DNA from 2 places in the Trinickia caryophylli genome. Region 2 is predicted to be linked to the other one. Evidence: predicted binding sites of a transcription regulator. Region 2 holds the regulator's gene; the other holds the start of a gene.
What was found. Region 2 encodes FNR, which switches genes on or off when oxygen is low (the NO sensors DNR and NnrR bind a similar motif). Its sites were predicted from a motif close to TTGATNNNNATCAA; they were not measured.
Positions count from the first base shown of each region.

Region 1: a site for FNR is predicted at 5,842-5,855, ahead of U0034_RS10270 (basic amino acid/polyamine antiporter). Genes of this name have one in related genera too.

Region 1 is NZ_CP139970.1:2,286,279-2,295,682, forward strand. It holds gene U0034_RS10235 (sulfite exporter TauE/SafE family protein) at 1-150, shown strand, start outside; gene cysD (sulfate adenylyltransferase subunit CysD) at 210-1,163, shown strand; gene U0034_RS10245 (sulfate adenylyltransferase subunit 1) at 1,269-2,585, shown strand; gene U0034_RS10250 (porin) at 2,815-3,945, shown strand; gene U0034_RS10255 (glycine zipper 2TM domain-containing protein) at 4,045-4,182, opposite strand; gene atpC (ATP synthase F1 subunit epsilon) at 4,361-4,798, opposite strand; gene atpG (ATP synthase F1 subunit gamma) at 4,809-5,678, opposite strand; gene U0034_RS10270 (basic amino acid/polyamine antiporter) at 6,023-7,516, shown strand; gene U0034_RS10275 (Orn/Lys/Arg family decarboxylase) at 7,582-9,404, shown strand, end outside.
Region 2 is NZ_CP139970.1:164,872-174,275, forward strand. It holds gene U0034_RS00730 (beta-ketoacyl-ACP reductase) at 1-259, opposite strand, end outside; gene U0034_RS00735 (acetate/propionate family kinase) at 460-1,728, shown strand; gene U0034_RS00740 (universal stress protein) at 1,764-2,234, shown strand; gene U0034_RS00745 (cytochrome P450) at 2,754-4,175, shown strand; gene U0034_RS00750 (sulfotransferase domain-containing protein) at 4,168-5,079, shown strand; gene U0034_RS00755 (class I SAM-dependent DNA methyltransferase) at 5,144-5,947, shown strand; gene U0034_RS00760 (sulfotransferase family protein) at 5,944-6,624, shown strand; gene U0034_RS00765 (universal stress protein) at 6,707-7,183, opposite strand; gene fnr (fumarate/nitrate reduction transcriptional regulator Fnr) at 7,469-8,245, shown strand; gene U0034_RS00775 (zinc-dependent alcohol dehydrogenase family protein) at 8,267-9,253, opposite strand.

The DNA.
Region 1 (9,404 bases), 2.1 Mb from region 2:
CTCGTTGCCGGCGGCCTTCTCGGCAGTGCCGCGGGGATGCGTGCCGCGAAGTCGCTCTCCGGCCGGGGGCCGGCCCTGCGACGGCTCTTCGCGCTCATGTTGATCGCGATCTCGGCGTATATCGCCTACCGTAGTACCGTGCGGACCTGAGCGCGTGCGCGTGACATCGGACCCTTCTTTTACGAATGACCAAGAACCTGAGAGCAACCATGAGTACCCCTGTTATCGCCACGCGGCTCGGCGAGGTGCCCGCCCGCATGGACCACCTCGACTGGCTGGAAGCGGAATCGATCTACATTCTGCGCGAGCTCGTTGCCGAGTGCAGCAAGCCGGCGCTGCTGTTTTCGGGCGGCAAGGACTCGGTGGTGGTGCTGCACCTGGCGCTGAAGGCGTTCGGTCTGGGCGCGGCGCGCAAGACGTCGCTGCCGTTTCCGCTGGTGCACATCGACACGGGGCACAACTACCCGGAGGTGATCGATTTTCGCGACCGACGCGCGGCGCAGATCGGCGCGCAGCTGGTGGTGGGGCACGTGGAAGATTCGATCAGGCGCGGCACGGTGCGGCTGAGGCGCGAGACGGATTCGCGCAACGCGGCGCAGGCGGTGACGCTGCTGGAGACGATCGCGGAGCACGGCTACACGGCGATGATCGGCGGGGCGCGGCGCGACGAGGAAAAGGCGCGCGCGAAGGAGCGCATATTCTCGTTTCGCGACGAATTCGGGCAGTGGGATCCGAAGGCGCAGCGCCCGGAGCTGTGGAGCCTCTATAACGCGCGGCTGCACGCGGGCGAGCACCTGCGGGTGTTTCCGATCTCGAACTGGACGGAGCTGGACGTGTGGCAATACATCGCGCGCGAAGGGCTGGAGCTGCCGCCGATCTACTACGCGCACGAGCGCGAGATCGTGCGTCGCAACGGGCTGCTGGTGCCGGTGACGCCGCTCACGCCGCTGCGCGAGGGCGAGACGAGCGAGCGCGCGCTGGTGCGCTTTCGCACGGTGGGTGACATCAGCTGCACGTGCCCAGTGTCGAGCGACGCGGACGACGTGGAGAAGATCATCGCGGAGACGGCGGTGACGGACATCACGGAGCGCGGGGCGACGCGCATGGACGATCAGACCTCGGAAGCGGCGATGGAGCAGCGCAAGAAGCAGGGCTACTTCTGAGCGGGCGCCAGGCGCAAACGGCATCCGGCCATCCATCCAACATCGACATATCGAACGCCCGGCATGAGCGCGGGCGCGGCGAAGCGAATACGAAGGGCGTAACACATGAGCACACATGAACCGGCGGACCTCGGGGTGCTGCGATTCATCACGGCGGGCAGCGTGGACGATGGCAAGAGCACGCTGATCGGGCGGCTGCTATACGACAGCAAGGCGGTGCTGTCGGACCAGCTTTCGGCGCTCTCGCGCGCGAAGAACAAGCGCACGGTGGGCGAGCAGATCGATTTGTCGCTGCTGACCGATGGGCTGGAGGCCGAGCGCGAGCAGGGCATCACGATCGATGTGGCGTATCGGTACTTTGCGACGGCCAAGCGCAAGTTCATCATCGCGGACACGCCAGGGCACGAGCAGTACACGCGCAACATGGTGACGGGGGCGTCGACGGCGCACGCGGCGATCATCCTGATCGACGCGACGCGGGTGACGTACGACGCGGCGGGCGAGGCGGTGCTGCTGCCGCAGACGAAGCGGCACAGCGCGATCGTGAAGCTGCTGGCGCTGCAGCACGTGATCGTGGCGATCAACAAGATGGACCTGGTGGAGTACAGCGAGGCGCGCTTCAACGAGATCCGCGACGCGTACGTGCGGCTGGCGCAGCAGCTGGGGCTCTCGGAGGTGCGTTTCGTGCCGGTGTCGGCGCTCAAGGGCGACAACATCGTGACGGCGAGCGAGCGCATGCCGTGGTACGCGGGCGAGCCGCTGCTGGACGTGCTGGAGCAGTTGCCGGTGGGCACGCGCGCGGGCGAGGCGCTGCGCTTTCCGGTGCAGTGGGTGGCGCGCCAGGACGGGGCGAGCGCGGACGACTTCCGCGGCTACATGGGGCGCGTGGAGGCGGGCGAGGTGCGCGTGGGCGACACGGTGGCGGTGCTGCCGGCGGGGCGCACGGCGACGGTGGCGGAGATCGTGGCGCCGGTGGTGGGCGGCACGGCGGCGGTGGCGAGCGCGTTCGCGGGCCAGACGGTGACGATCCGGCTGGAGGAGGACGTGGACGTATCGCGCGGGGACATGTTCGTGCGGGCCGAGCAGGCGCCGCAGCCGGCGAAGAAGCTGGAGGCGGACCTGTGCTGGTTCGACGAGGAGCCGCTGTCGACGCAGCGCAAGTACCTGCTCAAGCAGACGACGACGACGGTGTTCGCGCGGGTGGGCGCGGTGAAGGAGGTGCTGGACGTGCACACGCTGGCGCATACGAGCGAGCGGCACGAGCTGGGGATGAACGACATCGGGCGGGTGGCGCTGACGCTGCAAAAGCCGCTCGTGTGCGATGCATACGACGACGAACCGGGCACGGGCGCGTTCGTGCTCATCGACGAAGCCACGCATCATACGGTCGCAGCCGGCATGATACGTTGCCACGACGCCTGACCTCTTCCATCTCCTCCTCTCGAAGCGTGGGGTGTTGCGTGCACCCCACGCTTTGCCTGCGGCAATATCACTGCTACAAAACATTCATATTCGAATGATAAAAAGCCCTCGTCGCATTGGACGAACGAGGTGCTCGATCATCTGACTGCAAATCATCGCGGCATTACGACGCGATAGACGTGTCCGCGAAGCGGCCGTCCATTTCAACAACAACGGATATCATCGATTTATGAATAAGAAAATTCTGGTGGCTGCCGTTCTGAGCAGCATCGGGGCAGTTGCACACGCGCAAAGCAGCGTCACGCTCTACGGGCTCATCGACGCCGGTGTCAGCTACGTGAACCACAGCAAGAACGCCGCGGGCGGTTCGGACAAGCTGGTCAAGTACGACGACGGCATCGCATCGGGCAGCCGCTGGGGCCTGCGCGGCACGGAAGACCTCGGTGGCGGCCTCAAGGCGCTCTTCGTGCTCGAAAACGGCTTCAACAGCGGCAACGGCACGCTCGGCCAAGGCTCGCGCGAATTCGGCCGTCAAGCGTTCGTCGGTCTTTCGAAAGACGGTATCGGCTCGCTGACGATGGGCCGTCAATACTCGTTCTCGACCGACTTCCTCGGCCCCTACTCGACGGGCGGTCAGACGGTGGCCGGCAATTACGCCTACCACATCAATGACCTCGATCAACTGACGTCGAGCCGTATCGACAATTCGGTCAAGTTCACGAGCGCGAACTTCTCCGGCGTGACCTTCGGCGCGATGTACGGCTTCTCGAACCAGGCAGGCGCGTTCGCCGGCTCGCTCGGCAACTCGTCGCGCGCCTACAGCTTCGGCGCCAACTACGCGGCCGGCCCGTTCGGCGTCGGTGCCGCTTACACGGATATCCGCTTCCCGGCGTCCGGCGGCTTCTCGACGAGCGCGGCGAACGTATCGGTCGCGAACGTCAAGGAACTGCGCACGTTCGGCCTGGGTGGCCGTTATGCGTTCGGTCCGGCCACGCTCTGGGCGCTCTACACGAACACGCGCTTGACCCCGGTCACGGGTTCGGCCACGCGTTTCGACGCCTATGAGGCGGGCGGCAAGTACGCCTTCACGCCGGCGCTCACGGCGGGCCTCGGCTACACGTACATGCATCTCGCCGATGCGTTCAAGGGCCACTGGAACCAGGTGGATGCCAGCGTCGACTATGCGCTCAGCAAGCGCACCGACGTCTATGTGCTCGGCATCTATCAGATCGCTTCGGGCAAGAACGGTGCAACGCCGGTGCAGGCGCAGATCGGTTCGAGCGCGAGCTACTTCAGCACGTCCGGTACCGGCGCCGATAATCAGCTCGCATTCCGCGTAGGCATCCGCCACAAGTTCTGACGAGCCGCAGGCCGCCTGGTTTCCCCAGGCGGCACGATGAGGGTTTTGATAAGGGCGAGGATCGTTCCTCGCCCGTTTTTTTTATTCACCCGCGCGACTTTATTTGCCCAGTTCGTAGCCCACGATGCCGCCGGCAACCGCACCGCCCACCGTGCCCGCCGTACTGCCGTGAGTGAGCTTGTTGCCCGCATACCCGCCTACCGCGGCACCGCCTAGCGTGCAGCCGGCAAGCAACATCGCCACGATCGCCGTGGCCCCTACCCCAATCCGCTTCAATCGTATGAATCGCATGATGCAGCCTCCGCATCGCCAGTCATACCGCATCGAACGCAAGGGCCATGCCAGACATACCAACGCGCCTGTGGCGAGCCTTCGCGCGCCAGGCGCGATCGCATGGCGCAGCGGCGGCCGGCAATCATTTCGTCGTCCTATGTAATGCAAGCATGAAAAAGCGCCTCAGTTCGTCGACCAGTTCGGATTTGGCCGCGGCGAAATCGAAGCCCGGCTGTTTGCCGGTATCGCCGAGCCGTGTGCGCAGTGTTCGCGCTTCGCGCCGCGCATCTTCGGCCTTGGCTGCGTCCAGCTCCGGTGTACGCACGGCGTGGTCCGCCAGCACCGTGACGCGGTTGCCCGACACTTCCACGACGCCGCCAGCAACGAAAAGCCGCAGTTGTTCCTCGCCGCCCGCGGAGTGAATCGTGATCATCCCCGGCTTGATGCGCGTGAGCAGCGACGCATGGTGTGCGCAGATGCCGAGCTCGCCGGCTTCGCCCGGCAGCACGACGAGCGACGCTTCGCCGCTGAAGAGTTCGTCTTCCACGCTGATGATGTCGAGATGGAATGGATGGGCCATGAGCCTGCTCTCAGACGGCCGCCGCGCCGGAGACGATCTCGCACAGCTCGGTGGTGATCTTCGCCTGACGCGTTTTCTGATAGAGGCGCTTGAGATCGCGCAGCGAATGCTCGGCGTTGTCCGTCGCGGCACGCATGGCCAACGTGCGCGCGCACTGCTCGCACGCGTTGTTTTCGGCAACGGCCTGATAGACGAACGCTTCGACGTAGCGCAGCAGCAGCGTTTGCACGACCGATTTGGGATCGGGCTCGTAGAGGTAGTCGGCCACGGGCTCGACGGCGCTTTCGCCGTCGTTGAGCAACGCATCGATCGGAAGGATCTTGTCGATTCGCGCCTGATACGAGATTGCGCTTTCGAGCCGGTTATAAGCGATATGAACTTCGTCGAGTTTGCCGGCGACGAATTCGTCGAGCGGCACGGAAACGGCGCCGAAAAAGGATTCGAAATGCAGCTCGTCGGATGGCGCCGCGCAGCGCGATGCGATATGTGCGCCATATCGCAGAAGCGGCGTGACGCCGCGTGCGCCCACTACGCTCAGTTGTGCCTCGATGCCCGCGGCTTGCCATGAACCGATCGCTTCGGCACATCGCAGCAGCAGGTGGCTATTGAGCGGGCCGCAGAGCCCGCGATCGGTGCTCACGACAATGAGGCCGATGCGGCGCGTCGACGATTGCTTGCGCAAAAATGGGGAGACGTACTCGGGATTCGCATCGCGCATGCGCAGCGCGAGCGTGCGCATGTGCTCGGCGTAGGGCCTGAACCGGCTCGCGCGGCGCCGTGCCGCCGCGACCTTCGTGCGCGAGAGCATTTCCATCGCGCGCGTGATCTTGCGCGTCGACTCGACACTTTCCATCTTCGCGCGTATTTCTCGAATATGCATATGCAATGCCTTTTTCAAACACCTTGCATCGAATTGACGATTGCGATTGGCGGCACGTCGCATTCGGCCCATGAGGCGTTTCTCATCGGCTGTATTGAGACGTCGCTTTTGCAACGCCGCTTTTGCAACGCAATAAACCTTAGTTCACCGAGCCATCCGTTCTTTGACGAGCGTCAATGTCTTAAGCGAACGCCCCACTAGACTGCCTAACGAGCATCGACATTCGCTCATGCACGACGAAGCGCGCCGCACACGATGCGTCGCATGCATGCGGTCCGCGCAGCGGGACGTCGCACAGGTCTGCCGCGTCGATCGTCGTATCGCAGTCTCGAGGAGAGGCACTCATGGACAAACCGAAAGACATCCGCACCGACGTCGCCGCTGGCGCGACGCCGGAGGGTACGGGGCAGCCGAGCACGCGCAAGCTCGGTCTTCCGCTTCTGAGCGGCGTCGTCGTCGCATCGATGATCGGCGGCGGCGCATTCAATCTGCCGCAAAACATGGCGCAAGGCGCCGCGCTCGGCGCCGTGGTGATCGCGTGGGTCATCACGCTCGTCGGCATGTTCTTTCTGTCGAATACGTTTCGCACGCTCGCGGACAAGCGCCCCGACCTGAAAGCCGGCATCTATTCGTATGCGAGAGAAGGCTTCGGCCCCTTCGCCGGATTCGAAATGGCCTGGGGCTACTGGCTTTCGGCCGCATTCGGCAATGTGGCCTTCGCGATCCTGTTCATGCAGACGCTCGGCTATTTCTTTCCCGTCTTCAAGGGCGGCAGCAGCTGGCCTGCCATTACCGGCGCTTCGGCGCTGATATGGGTGATGAATTTCATCGTGCTGTCCGGCGTCAAGCGTGCAGCGATCCTCAACGTGATTGCGAGCGTGCTGAACATCAGTTCGATTCTCGTCGCCCTCGCCTCGATGTTCGTCGCCTTCAAGGCCGACATGTTTTCGTTCGACTTCTGGGGCCACGGGCAGCATCTCGGCAGCATCGTCGGGCAGGTCAAGAGCACCATGCTCGTCACGCTGTGGGTGTTCATCGGGATCGAGGGCGCCGTGGTGGTGTCCGATCGCGCGAGCAAGACCTCGCAGGTCGGCACGGCCACGTTCCTTGGACTCTCCGTATGCACCGTGCTCTATTTCCTGCTTTCGGCCCTGCCCTTCGGCGTCATGCATCAGAGCGAGCTGGCCGGCTTGTCGTCGCCCTCGGCGGCATACGTGCTGAAGGCCGCCGTGGGCGACTGGGGCGCGGTCTTCATCTCCGCCGCGCTGTTGATGTCGCTGCTGAGCTGCTGGCTCGCATGGACGATTCTGGTGGCCGAGCTGCCGTACGAAGGCGCGAAAGACGGCGTCTTCCCGAAGTTCCTCGCGCGCGAGAACCGCTTTCACGCGGCGGCCCCATCGCTCTGGGTGTCGAGTTCGATGATGCAGGCCGCTGTGTTCGTCGTGCTTTTCGCCCATGACGCATGGAACTGGCTCATCTCGATCACCGGGGTGATGATCCTGCCGCCTTATCTCTCGAGCGCCGCCTTTCTCTGGCTTTACGCGACGCAGTCGACCTATCGGTCATCGAAGGGCGAGACGGCGCGCGAATCGCTGCTGACCGGTGTGCTCGCGACGGTGTACTCGCTGTGGCTGCTCTACGCCGCCGGCCCGCAGTTCCTGCTCATGTCGACGGTCCTCTTCGCCCTCGGCATCCCCGTTTTCTGGTGGGCGCGCCGCGAGCACGCACCGGGTGAGCCGATCTTCGGCGGGCGCGAGACGACGGCGGCGGTCGCGCTCGTGGGCATTGCCATCGTCGCCGTCGCGCTCTTCGCGCTCGGCATCGTGAAGATCGGCTGAGCGACAACGCTGGCCGCCTTCCGTCCCCGGCGGGCGGCCGCTTTTTCCGGAAAGAGGACACGCGGATGCCTTACGAGCAGATGTTCGGCTTTCTCGTCTGCGCGGCGATGCCGACGCCCGCGACGCTGAGCTCCGCGCGGCTCGATCGGATCGTCGGCGAACTTGCGCGGCTGGGTTACGCGACGACGCGCACCGCCACGCCCGAATACGCGATGAGCGCCGTGCGCAGCGATGCGTCGATCGGCTGCGTGCTGATCGAATGGTCGAGCGCGGAGACCGAAGCCGACGTCGAGTCCTTCGTTCGCTTCGTACGCGAGCGCGGGCTGGAGATGCCCGTCTTCGTCATCGTCGAGCGGCACCTGCTCCAGGAGGTGCCGGTCTCGGTACTCGGCCTCGTGACGGGGTATGTATTCATCGAGGAAGACACGCCCGAGTTCGTCGCGCGCAATCTGGCCTCGCACCTGCGCGACTACGCCGAATCGCTGAAGACGCCGTTTTTCGGCGCGATGGTCGACTACGCCGACGAGGCCAACCAGATGTGGACCTGCCCCGGACACAACGGTGGCGTGTTCTATCAGAAGAGCCCGGTCGGCCGTGCGTTCGTCAAGCATCTCGGCGAAGCCGTCTTTCGCAACGATCTCGATAATTCGGTGACGGAGCTCGGCGATCTGCTCGTGCACGAGGGCCCCGCGCTTGCGGCTCAAAAGGCGGCGGCGCGCATCTTCGGCGCGGAGCGCACCTACTTCGTACTGAACGGCACCTCGACGTCGAACAAGATCGTGCTCTCGGCGTTGATCGCACCGGGCGATCTCGTGCTTTTCGATCGCAATAATCACAAGGCCGCCCACCATGGCGCGCTGCTGCTCGGCGGCGGCATTCCGGTCTACCTGCCCGCCTCGCGCAACGCCCAGGGCCTCATCGGGCCCATCGATGCCGACGCCCTCGACGAGACGCGCATTCGCGAAAGTATCCGGCGCCATCCGCTCGTGGCGGACCCGGAGGCGTGGCGCCGCGCGCGGCCGTTTCGGGCCGCCGTGATCGAGCAGTGCACCTACGACGGCACGATCTATAGCGCGGAGCAGATTGTCGAAAAGCTCGGCCCGCTTTGCGAATACATCGTGTTCGACGAGGCCTGGGCCGGCTTCATGAAGTTTCATCCGCTCTTCAAGGGCCGCTACGCGATGGGCGTGACGAACCTCGGGCCCGACGCGCCGGGGATCATCGCGACGCAATCGACACACAAGCAGCTCGCCGGCTTCTCGCAGGCCTCGCAGATCCACGTCAAGGATTCGCATCTCGAAGGGCAGAAGCGTCGCGTCGGACATCGGCGCTTCAACGAGATGTTCATGCAGCATTCGTCGACCTCGCCGTTCTATCCGCTCTTCGCATCGCTCGACGTGGGCGCTCAGATGATGAAGGGCCGCTCGGGCGAAGTCCTCTGGGACGACACGATCAAGCTCGGTATCGAGCTGCGCAAGAAGCTGCGCGCGCTGCGCCACGAGTTCGAGGCGTCGGCCCGCGATGCCCGCGAACGATGGTTCTTCGAGCCGTTCGTGCCCGATCTCGTCGAGGTGCGCGGGCGCAGCGAGCGCTGGGAGGACGTGCCGACCGAGCTGCTCGCATCCGACGCGCACTATTGGGCGCTCGAGCCGAACGGCGCCTGGCACGGCTTCGCTCATCTCGCGCCCGGCTATGCGATGACGGACCCGAACAAGCTCACGCTGCTCACGCCGGGCTTCGACCGGGCCACCGGCGAGTACGCGGACCACGGCATTCCAGCCTCGGTGCTTGCGCAGTATCTTCACGAGCGCCGCATCGTGCCCGAGAAGAACGACCTCAACAGCATCCTCTTTTTGCTGACGCCGGGGCTCGAATCGAGCAAGGCGGG
Region 2 (9,404 bases):
CGTCCACGCGGCCGTGCTCGGCCAGCACGCGAGCGGCACACCGCTCGCACGAATCGAAATCGGCGACATTGGCCTCGTACGCATGAAAGACGCGGCCTGCCTCGCGTTCGTGCATGAGCCAGGTCGATACGTGATCGTTGTGGGCAGAATGAGACATCAGCACCTTCATGCCGGCGTCATGAAGGCGGCGGCTGATGGCGGCGCCGAGGCCGCCCATGCCGCCGGTGACGAACGCCACAGGCTGAATCGAAGCGGACATTCTCGTCTCCTCGAAGGTGGAAAACGACACGCGACGGGCGGTGCTGCGCTGCGTGCGCAGCGACCCTGGCGCGAACCCGATCGGCCGATCGGGGTTGTCGCTCCACTCTAGGCTCTGCGCGCGTGGCGCGAATTGATCCGCGTCAAGAGGCGCGTCGTACACGACGTCTACAGTCGATCCCATGCCAGAGGAGTCGTCCGATGAATGCCCAGCCCGCCATTCTCGTTCTCAATGCCGGTTCGTCGAGCATCAAGTTCGGCCTTTTCGACTGTGGTGCCGGAGAACCGCCCCGCCGTGCGATCAGCGCAGGCGAAGTAGCCGGCATCGGCACAGCCACGACAACACTGACGATCGACGGGCAGCCTTCGCGCCGCCTGAGCGCCCCGGTTGCCGACGGCCCGCCGCCCAATGTTCCCCCGGACCCTTACCGGGCGGCGCTCGCGCCGATCGTCGCGTGGATCGCCGACGAGTTGCCGCAGGTACGCCTGACAGCCGTGGCGCATCGCGTCGTGCATGGAGGTCTGCATTACTCGGCCCCCGTGGTGGTCGACGAGCGCGTGCTGCAGGAATTGCGCACATTGATTCCATTGGCCCCGCTGCACCAGCCCCACAACATCGATGCAATCGAAGTCATGCAGCGGGCCTGCCCCGGCGTCGCGCAGGTCGCCGTATTCGATACGGCGTTTCACCGCACCTTGCCGCGCGACGAGCAACTGCTGCCGCTACCCCATGCCTGGTTCGACGAGGGCGTGCGCCGTTATGGCTTTCACGGCCTTTCTTACGAGTACCTGAGTATCGCGCTCGCCGAAGCGTTCGGCGAGGCCGCGCGCGCACGCGTGATCGCCGCGCATCTCGGCAGCGGCGCCAGCCTGTGCGCGCTTTCGGGCTTGCGCAGCGTCGCCACGACCATGGGCTTTTCGGCGCTCGACGGCTTGATGATGAGCACGCGCTGCGGCGCCATCGATCCCGGTGTCGTGCTGCATTTGATGGACGTTCGAGGGCTCACGCACGAAGCGCTCGGGGCGCTCCTTTATCACGACGCGGGCCTCAAGGGTGTTTCCGGCGTATCGGGCGATCCGCGCGTACTGCTCGCGCGCGAAGCCGATGACGAACGCGCGCGCGACGCGCTCGCGCTCTACGTGCATCGGATCGTGCGCGAAACCGGCGCGCTCGCCGCGCTGCTCGGCGGCCTCGACATGCTCGTGTTCACGGCCGGAATCGGCGAGCACAGTGCACCGGTTCGCGCCCGCGTCTGCGCCCGGCTCGGGCTTTTCGGCGTCGAACTCGACGACGAGGCCAACGCGGCGAATGCCCATGTCATCTCGCGGGCATCGAGCCGCGTGACAGTCGTCGTCGAGCCGGCCAACGAGGAATGGATCGCGGCGCGCGCTGCCTGGCAGCTCCTCGGCACCTGCAGTGCCGGCTCGCTTGATCCAGATCAGGACGACACGCGCCCCGTTTGCCGATGATCGGAGCATCGACTCGTTCGCAAACGGAGGTTTTCATGTATCGACGCATCATTGCCCCCATCGATGGCAGTCCGACGTCGGCCCGCGCCTTCGACGCGGCGCTGGATTTCGCCAAAGACAGCGGCGCCACGCTTGCGCCGCTTTACGTCGTAGACGTGCCGCTCATCGGTGCCGACGCGCCCGGCTACGATCCGTCCATCGTCCGCAACGCGCTGTTCGAGGAAGGCGAGCGGCTGATGTCCGAAGCCCGCGCGAAGATGGAAGCGGCAGGCGTGACGGGCGAGCCGCACCTGGCCGAGACGACGGGCCTGGGGGACGATATCGCCCACTGCATCCTGAAGCTTTGCAGGGAATGGCCCGCCGATCTCGTGATCATGGGCACGCACGGACGCCGCGGCTTTCAACGCCTCGTGCTGGGGAGCGTGGCCGAACAGTTCCTGCGCATCTCGTGCTGCCCCGTGCTGTTGATTCCGGCGGGCGAAGCCGGCGTGCCGCAGCACGGCTGACCGTGTGCGACGGCGGCCTCTGTCACCGGCCGCCTTTCCCGATCCTTTGCCGAAGCCGCGCTGGTGCACGAATCAATAAACCTGATCTCCACGCCAGGCACACCAATTACCGTAGGGTAACAATGGTGTTACCGCCTCCATTAAGATAATCCTTACAATCAATTCCGCAATTTACTTACGATCTTTTAAGGAATCATGAGATTTTAAATTTCGACGTCCCACAGTCAAGAGTCGCGAATGGATTCGACCAATTCAATGTCTTCACCATGTAAAAAAACTCTGCTAGAGTGATATGCGATTTGGCTCATTCGCCATAAGCGGTGGCCGAATCGCTCTTATTTCACAAACTCGCGGAGTTGCCATGAAGAACATGATCAGTGTGGTGTCGAAGCTCGTCCGTATCCTCGGCGGTCATAAGCTGGGCTATATCTACACCTACTAAAGGCACGTAAAAAGGGAGGCCCGCGTGCCTCCCTTTTCTCCACTCCGCTGCTGCGCGTGATGGCGAGCGTACATACCATGTTTCGTGCCGAGAACGTTCCTCCAGGCCCCAAAGGCAAGCCGTTCATCGGCAACGTCAGCGCATTTTCTGAAGACCCGTTGCAATTCCTGCTGGATTGCTCGCGGCGGTATGGCGCGCTCGTGCGCATCGCGAAGCGTACATACCTCGTGAACGATCCGGAGCTGATCAAGCAGGTATTTCACGAAAGGGACGGCCTGTTTTCAAAGACAGATCCGACCGAAGGCGAGCGCCGCTCCGCTTTTCCGGCGTCGGTCATGAATAGTTCGGGCGAAGACTGGCAAAACAAGCGGCGAAAGCTTCAGCCGGCTTTTCAAAAGGCGCTGGTCCTTCGCAGCGCGGAACAGGCATTCTCTTCGGCGAATGCATTCCTGTCCCGTTGGCATGGCGCTCCATTCACACACGACGCGCGGGAAGATATGGGCACGCTGTGCATGGATATCGGCAGCCGCTTTCTTTTCGACGCGCCCGCGCAGGACGCGGAAACGGAGAGTATCGCCGAGACGGTCGATGCCATCATGAAACTTACGCGCAGCCAGCTCCGGATACCATCGTGGGTGCCTACGGCAGGCAACCGCCGCCTTCGTCGCGCCCGCGCCCGGCTGGATGAGGCGATGAGCCACATCGTCCAACGCTACCGTCAGTCGGCATCGGGCCGCCCTTGCCTTCTCGGCACGCTGTTCGCCGAAGACGAGAGCGGGCAATCGGCTTGGCTGCGCGACGAACTGGCGACGATGATCATGTCCGGGCTCGAACCGATGGCCGACGGACTGACGTGGACGCTCTGGCTGCTGGCCCGACATCCTGGCATCCAGCATGACGTCTACCGCGAAATCACCACGGTCATGGGCGAGCGCACATCGATGGCGGCAGAGGACCTCGCCCGGCTGCGTGTCACGGAGGCGGCCGTCAAAGAATCGCTGAGACTCTACCCGCCCGCGTGGATGACGGGACGCATCGCCACACGCGAGTGCGTGTTCGGCGGTTTTCATGTTCCGGCGGGCACGATGCTGATGATCAGCCAATGGGTCTCGCATCGCGATCCGCGCTATTTCGCGTATCCGGACGAATATCGGCCCCAGCGCTGGCTTGACCGCGAGGGCGCGGCCGCGTTACCGGCCTACGCCTATTTCCCGTTCGGCGGAGGCCAGCGCAAGTGCATCGGCAGCCATCTGTCGATTACGCAGATGATGGCAGTGGTCGCCGCGGTCATTCGCGGCTTCGATCTGCAAATGGCACCCGATGCAAAGGTCCAGCCCTATCCCGCGCTCGTGCTCCGCCCCCAGGGCGTCCGACTGACTGTCGCCCCGCGGTCCCCGTCATTTCCTCTCGACCTGGATCCGGAAGCCCGAGCGGCCGAACCGACGGCATCGACATTCTGGCGCTCCAAGCCAGCGCTATTGGAACCCGACCATGAGTGAAACACGCTACCCGACCAAGCAGCGCGAATACCCGAGCAAGTTCTTCGATTCGGCCGTGTGGAACGATTTCGCGTTCCGCGAGGGCGATATCGTGATAGCCAGCTACGCAAAAGCGGGCACGACCCTCACGCAGCAAATCGTTGCACAGTTGCTGTTTGACGGCGCCGAAGAGACCGATGTGTCCAAAATCTCGCCCTGGCTCGATGCTGTCTATCCAGACAGGCCAACGCGGCTCGCGCTCGTGGAATCGCAGCGCCATCGGCGTTTCCTGAAAACCCACCTCCCGGTGGACGCGCTCGTGTTTTCGGCGAAGGCCAAATACATTTACGTGGCGCGGGACGGCCGCGACATTGCGTTGAGCCTCTACGATCATCAATCAGCCATCTCCCAGCAGCCACCGCTGAGCACGGACGGCGGCACACCGGGGCGCCTGCGCGTCGTCGCCCCGCCGCCGCTCTCGGCCGTCGACCATTTCAATGGCTGGCTCGACGGGAACGGGCATCCGTTCTGGCCTTTCTGGGAAAGCGTGCGCTCATGGTGGAACGTGCGGTCACTCCCGAACGTGCTGATCGTGCATTTCGCGGACCTGATATGCGACATGCCCCGCGAAATCCGGCGCATCGCCGAATTTCTCGACATATCCGTCGACGCATCGCGTTGGCCGGACATCGTGCGGCACTGCGGTTTCGACTACATGAAGGCACATGCAGCCCGCTACGTCCCGCAGGGCGCGGGGCTTTGGAAGGACGGCGGGCGGGCCTTTTTCAGCAAGGGACGCCACGGCCGCTGGCAAGGCGTGCTGCCTGCCGAGGCCAGTGAGCGGTACAAGCGGCGTGCTGTCGACGAACTAGGCGGTGAATGCGCCTTGTGGCTCGCAGCCGGCAACGCCGGAGATACGCAATGAGCACGCCGTACGCGGTCGCATCTTGCGCAACCCGCGAGCGCACGATTTTTTCACGAGCCCCAAGATGAACACGTCTGCAACACAGAACGCCTCCCAGACCAATTACGACGCCTTTGCGGCCTTCTACGACACCTGGCACGACCGATGGCCGGAAAACGCGAAGGCCAACTGTGTGGAGACGCTCTCGCGACTGGCGAACGGCACGGATGTCCTCGAACTGGCGATCGGCACCGGCCGAATCGCGCTGCCCCTGTCCATGCGCGGGTTGAAAGTATCGGGCGTGGACAACTCCGTCCGCATGCTCGACAAACTGCGCGAAAAACCCGGCGCCGAGCAACTGTCGCTCGTGTGCGGGAACTTCGCTGACATCCCGGTCCAGGGACAATTCGGGCTCATCTATATTGTCGTGTCGTTCGGCTATTTGCTGAACCAGAAAGAACAGCTGCGCTGCCTCGAGAATGTCCGCGCAAAGCTGGCGCCCGGCGGCGCGTTCGTCATTCAAACGGTCGTCCCCGGCCCCGAAATCTTCAACGGCACCGGTACGCTGGACGATCTGTTCGACGTCCCCTCGACGGCAGGGGGTGAAACCGATGCGGTCATGCTGCTTTGCTCGAAGACCGATCTGGTCCGGCAGGTGATCGACCAGCGCGTGATCGTACTTGGCGACGACGCGCCGAAGATCTACACGCACCAGCGGCGCTACGTATGGCCGTCCGAACTCGACATGATGGCGCGCGCTGCCGGCCTGGAGCTCGAGTCGCGCTGGGGTAGTTGGACCCAGGAGCCATTCACGCAGAAAAGCCGAAGCCAGATCTCGGTCTATCGGCGGCATCGAGACGCGGCGAGCGAACGCAAAGGCCTCGAATGAGCTTGAAAGTGATCGGCGCCGGATTAGGGCGCACGGGCACGCTCTCTTTGAAGCTGGCGCTGGAGCATATCGGCTTCGGCCCGTGCTATCACGCCATGGAGATCGGCGCCACGCTGCGGAGATCGCTGCCTTTATGGCTCGACGCGATACACGGCGAGCCCGACTGGGACGCAATCTTCGACGGCTACGCGGCCACGGTGGATTATCCCGCTTGCTGTTTCTGGCCTGTGCTGCTCGCACGTTTTCCCGACGCACGGGTGATTCTCTCCGTTCGCGACGCCGATGGCTGGTTCGACTCGGTTCAGGAGACGATTTTTTCTCCGCGGGGCGCCAATCCGCTATTCGGTACGGCAGGGCGCGCGCTGAGCGAGTTTCTAAGGCGCGATTTCGGCGAAAGGATCGCCGACCGGGCGTTCATGACCGACTATTTCAGGCGCTGGAACCAGGCCGTCGTAGACTCGGTTCCGGCCGAGCAACTGCTCGTCTTTCCGGCGGAAGCGGGTTGGGAGCCGTTATGTGCTTTTCTCGGGGTCCCCGTGCCGAACGTACCCTACCCGCGCCTGCATGAGCGCAAGACGCGCGCAGACGGAGCACGGCAGCGTGCGCTTCCGTCCGACCCCGCCGAGCTCGAAACAAGGCTGCGCGCCTATTTGGACAGTTTGAGCGCCGGCTCATGACGCGAAGCGCGGCATGCCCTGCCGCTCGAATATTGCGCCGGCTTCATTGCGCGAGCCGGCCGTGATCGCTGCCGGCGGGCGATCAAAGCTCGGCCACCGGCTTTCCCGCTTCGGCATCGTGGCGCACGAGCAGCACCGGCACGTCGGCCGCACGCAGCAGCGACTCGGCGACGCTGCCGAGCAAGACGCGCCGCACACCCTGCCGGCCGTGCGTGCCCATGACGATCAATTCGGCCTCGAACTCGTCAGCCACGCGCGCGATGACGGCGGCGATACTTTCTCCATACGCATCGACGGCACGCGTGGTGCCTTGCACGTGGCAGGCAGCGAAGCGCTCCGCCGCCTCCTCGAGCGCCGCCGTGGCCGACTCAATCGCGGCCGCGCTCGCGCCTTCCTCCCCCTGGTAGACGGCCCCGACGTCGACGAGCTGGGGGGCATGCTCGACGACGCTGATGGCGACGACCGATGCGCCCGACGTCCTGGCGATTTTCACCGCCTCGTCGAGCGCGAGACGAGAGGCGCGACTGCCGTCGACGGCAGCGAGAATCTTCTTGTACATGAGAGTCCTCCGGGGCTGTCGCCCGTTGCACGGATGTGTTCGTGCAATAAGTGTGCGATGGCTGCGCCCCGCCCGGCTTGACCGAAATCAACGGCTGCCGCCAATCCGCACGCCTGACGAATCGGCGCTTTCCGGTGCCGCCGTAGGATAATCCTTACAACGCTTCGCGAACACTTACCGCAGTTTCGTACGCCGCCGATAGGTTTTCTCCGAGTGAACTTCCATACTTTCGCCATGGAAACCACTGCGGTGCCGATGTGCCCGCGACCACCGGCGGAGGCCAAGATGCTGCTCGAACTAGACCGTAACGACGACGTATGCACCGCACCGTCCGCCGCGCAAATCTCATGGCAACCGCGTGCAGCTCAGCCCGCACGTGCAACCGCACGTTGCTCGAGCTGCGCCATGCGCTCGGTCTGCATGCCCAATACACTCGCGGCGAAGGACCTCGCGCGCTTCGACACGATCGTGAGCGCAACGCGCGTCGTGATGCGCGGCGAAGCGCTTTATCGCTCGAGCGACGAGTTCCAAAGCGTGTATGCGGTGCGCTCGGGCTCCTTCAAGACAGTGGTGATGCATCGCGACGGACGCGAACAGGTCACGGGCTTTCATCTCGCCGGCGAAGTGCTGGGGCTCGATGCCGTGTGCGCGGAGCGCCACAGCAGCGACGCCATCGCGATCGAAGACAGCAGCGTCTGCATCATCCCTTACGCACTGCTCGAAGCGCTGTGCGCCGAGTCGAAATCGCTGCAGCATCAGGTCCTGCGCACGATGAGCGGCGAGATCGTGCGCGAATCGTCGCTGATGATGCTGCTCGGCACGATGAGCGCGGAGCAGCGCGTCGCCACGTTCTTGCTGAATCTCTCCACGCGCATGCAGGCGCGCGGCTATTCGGCCGCCGAATTCAACCTGCGCATGACGCGCGAGGAAATGGGCAACTACCTTGGCATGAAGCTCGAAACGGTGAGCCGCATGTTCTCGAAGTTCCAGCGCGACGGTCTTCTCGAAACGCACGGCAAGCAGATCCGCATCGTCGACCTCGAAGCACTCGCCCGGGTCTGAACGCGGTGGGCTGGGCCGCCGCTACCGCATCGTCAGCACGGCCGCGCCGGCAAGCCGCCCTTCGCGCAAGTCGGATAGCGCGACGTTCGCCTGCCGCAGCGGGTAGGCCGTCGTCTGAAGTTCGAGCGGTACCTGCCGGGCAACCCGCATGAAGGCGTGCCCGTCTTCGCGTGTCAGGTTCGCCACCGAGACGATTCGCCGTTCTCCCCAGAGCAGGTCGTAGGAAAAGGCCGGGATATCGCTCATGTGAATCCCGCCGCAGACCACGATGCCGCCCTTGACCACCGCCTTGAGCGCGGCCGGCACGAGTGCGCCCACGGGCGCGAAGATCAGCGCCGCATCGAGCGGCTCCGGCGCCGCTTCGTCGCTCGCGCCAGCCCAGGCGGCACCAAGCCGCCGGGCGAGCTGCTGCGCGGCCGTATCCCCCCGTCGCGTGAACGCATGGACGCTGCGCCCTTCGTGGTGCGCCACCTGCGCGACGATGTGCGCCGCCGCCCCGAATCCGTAGAGCCCGATGCGCTGCGCATCGCCCGCCATGGCGAGCGTCCGGTAGCCGATGAGGCCCGCACAAAGCAGCGGCGCCGCCGAAACGTCGTCGTACTGCGGCGGCAGATGAAAGCAGTAGCCGCTGTCGGCAACGGTGCGCTCGGCGTACCCACCGTCGATCGTATAGCCCGTGAATGCCGGTGCGTCGCAAAGGTTTTCCCGGCCGTGCCGGCAATAGCCGCAGTGGCCGCAGGTATGGCCGAGCCAAGGCACGCCTACCCGGTCGCCAAGCGCGAAACCCGTTACACCCTCGCCGAGCCCGGCCACGGTGCCGACGATTTCGTGCCCCGGCACGAGCGGCGTTTTCGGGTGCCGCAGTTCGCCGTCCACGACATGCAGGTCGGTGCGGCATACACCGCATGCATGCACGTCGATCAGCAACTGGCCCGGGCCGGGGCGCGGATCCGGCAGCTCGCGCTCCTGCAACAGGGGCGAGGTGCCGTCGAAGACCATTGCGAGCATTGCTTCGCCTCCTTTTTGTTCGGTGTTCGACGATGAGCGGCGCTGAGCCGCTTCGAGCCATTTCACCGCAATTCGATCCCACTGTCTTGACCCATCTCAACGCGCGCGGCCGCGCCGGGCGCGACGATGCGCCTATCGGCGCATGCCGCCG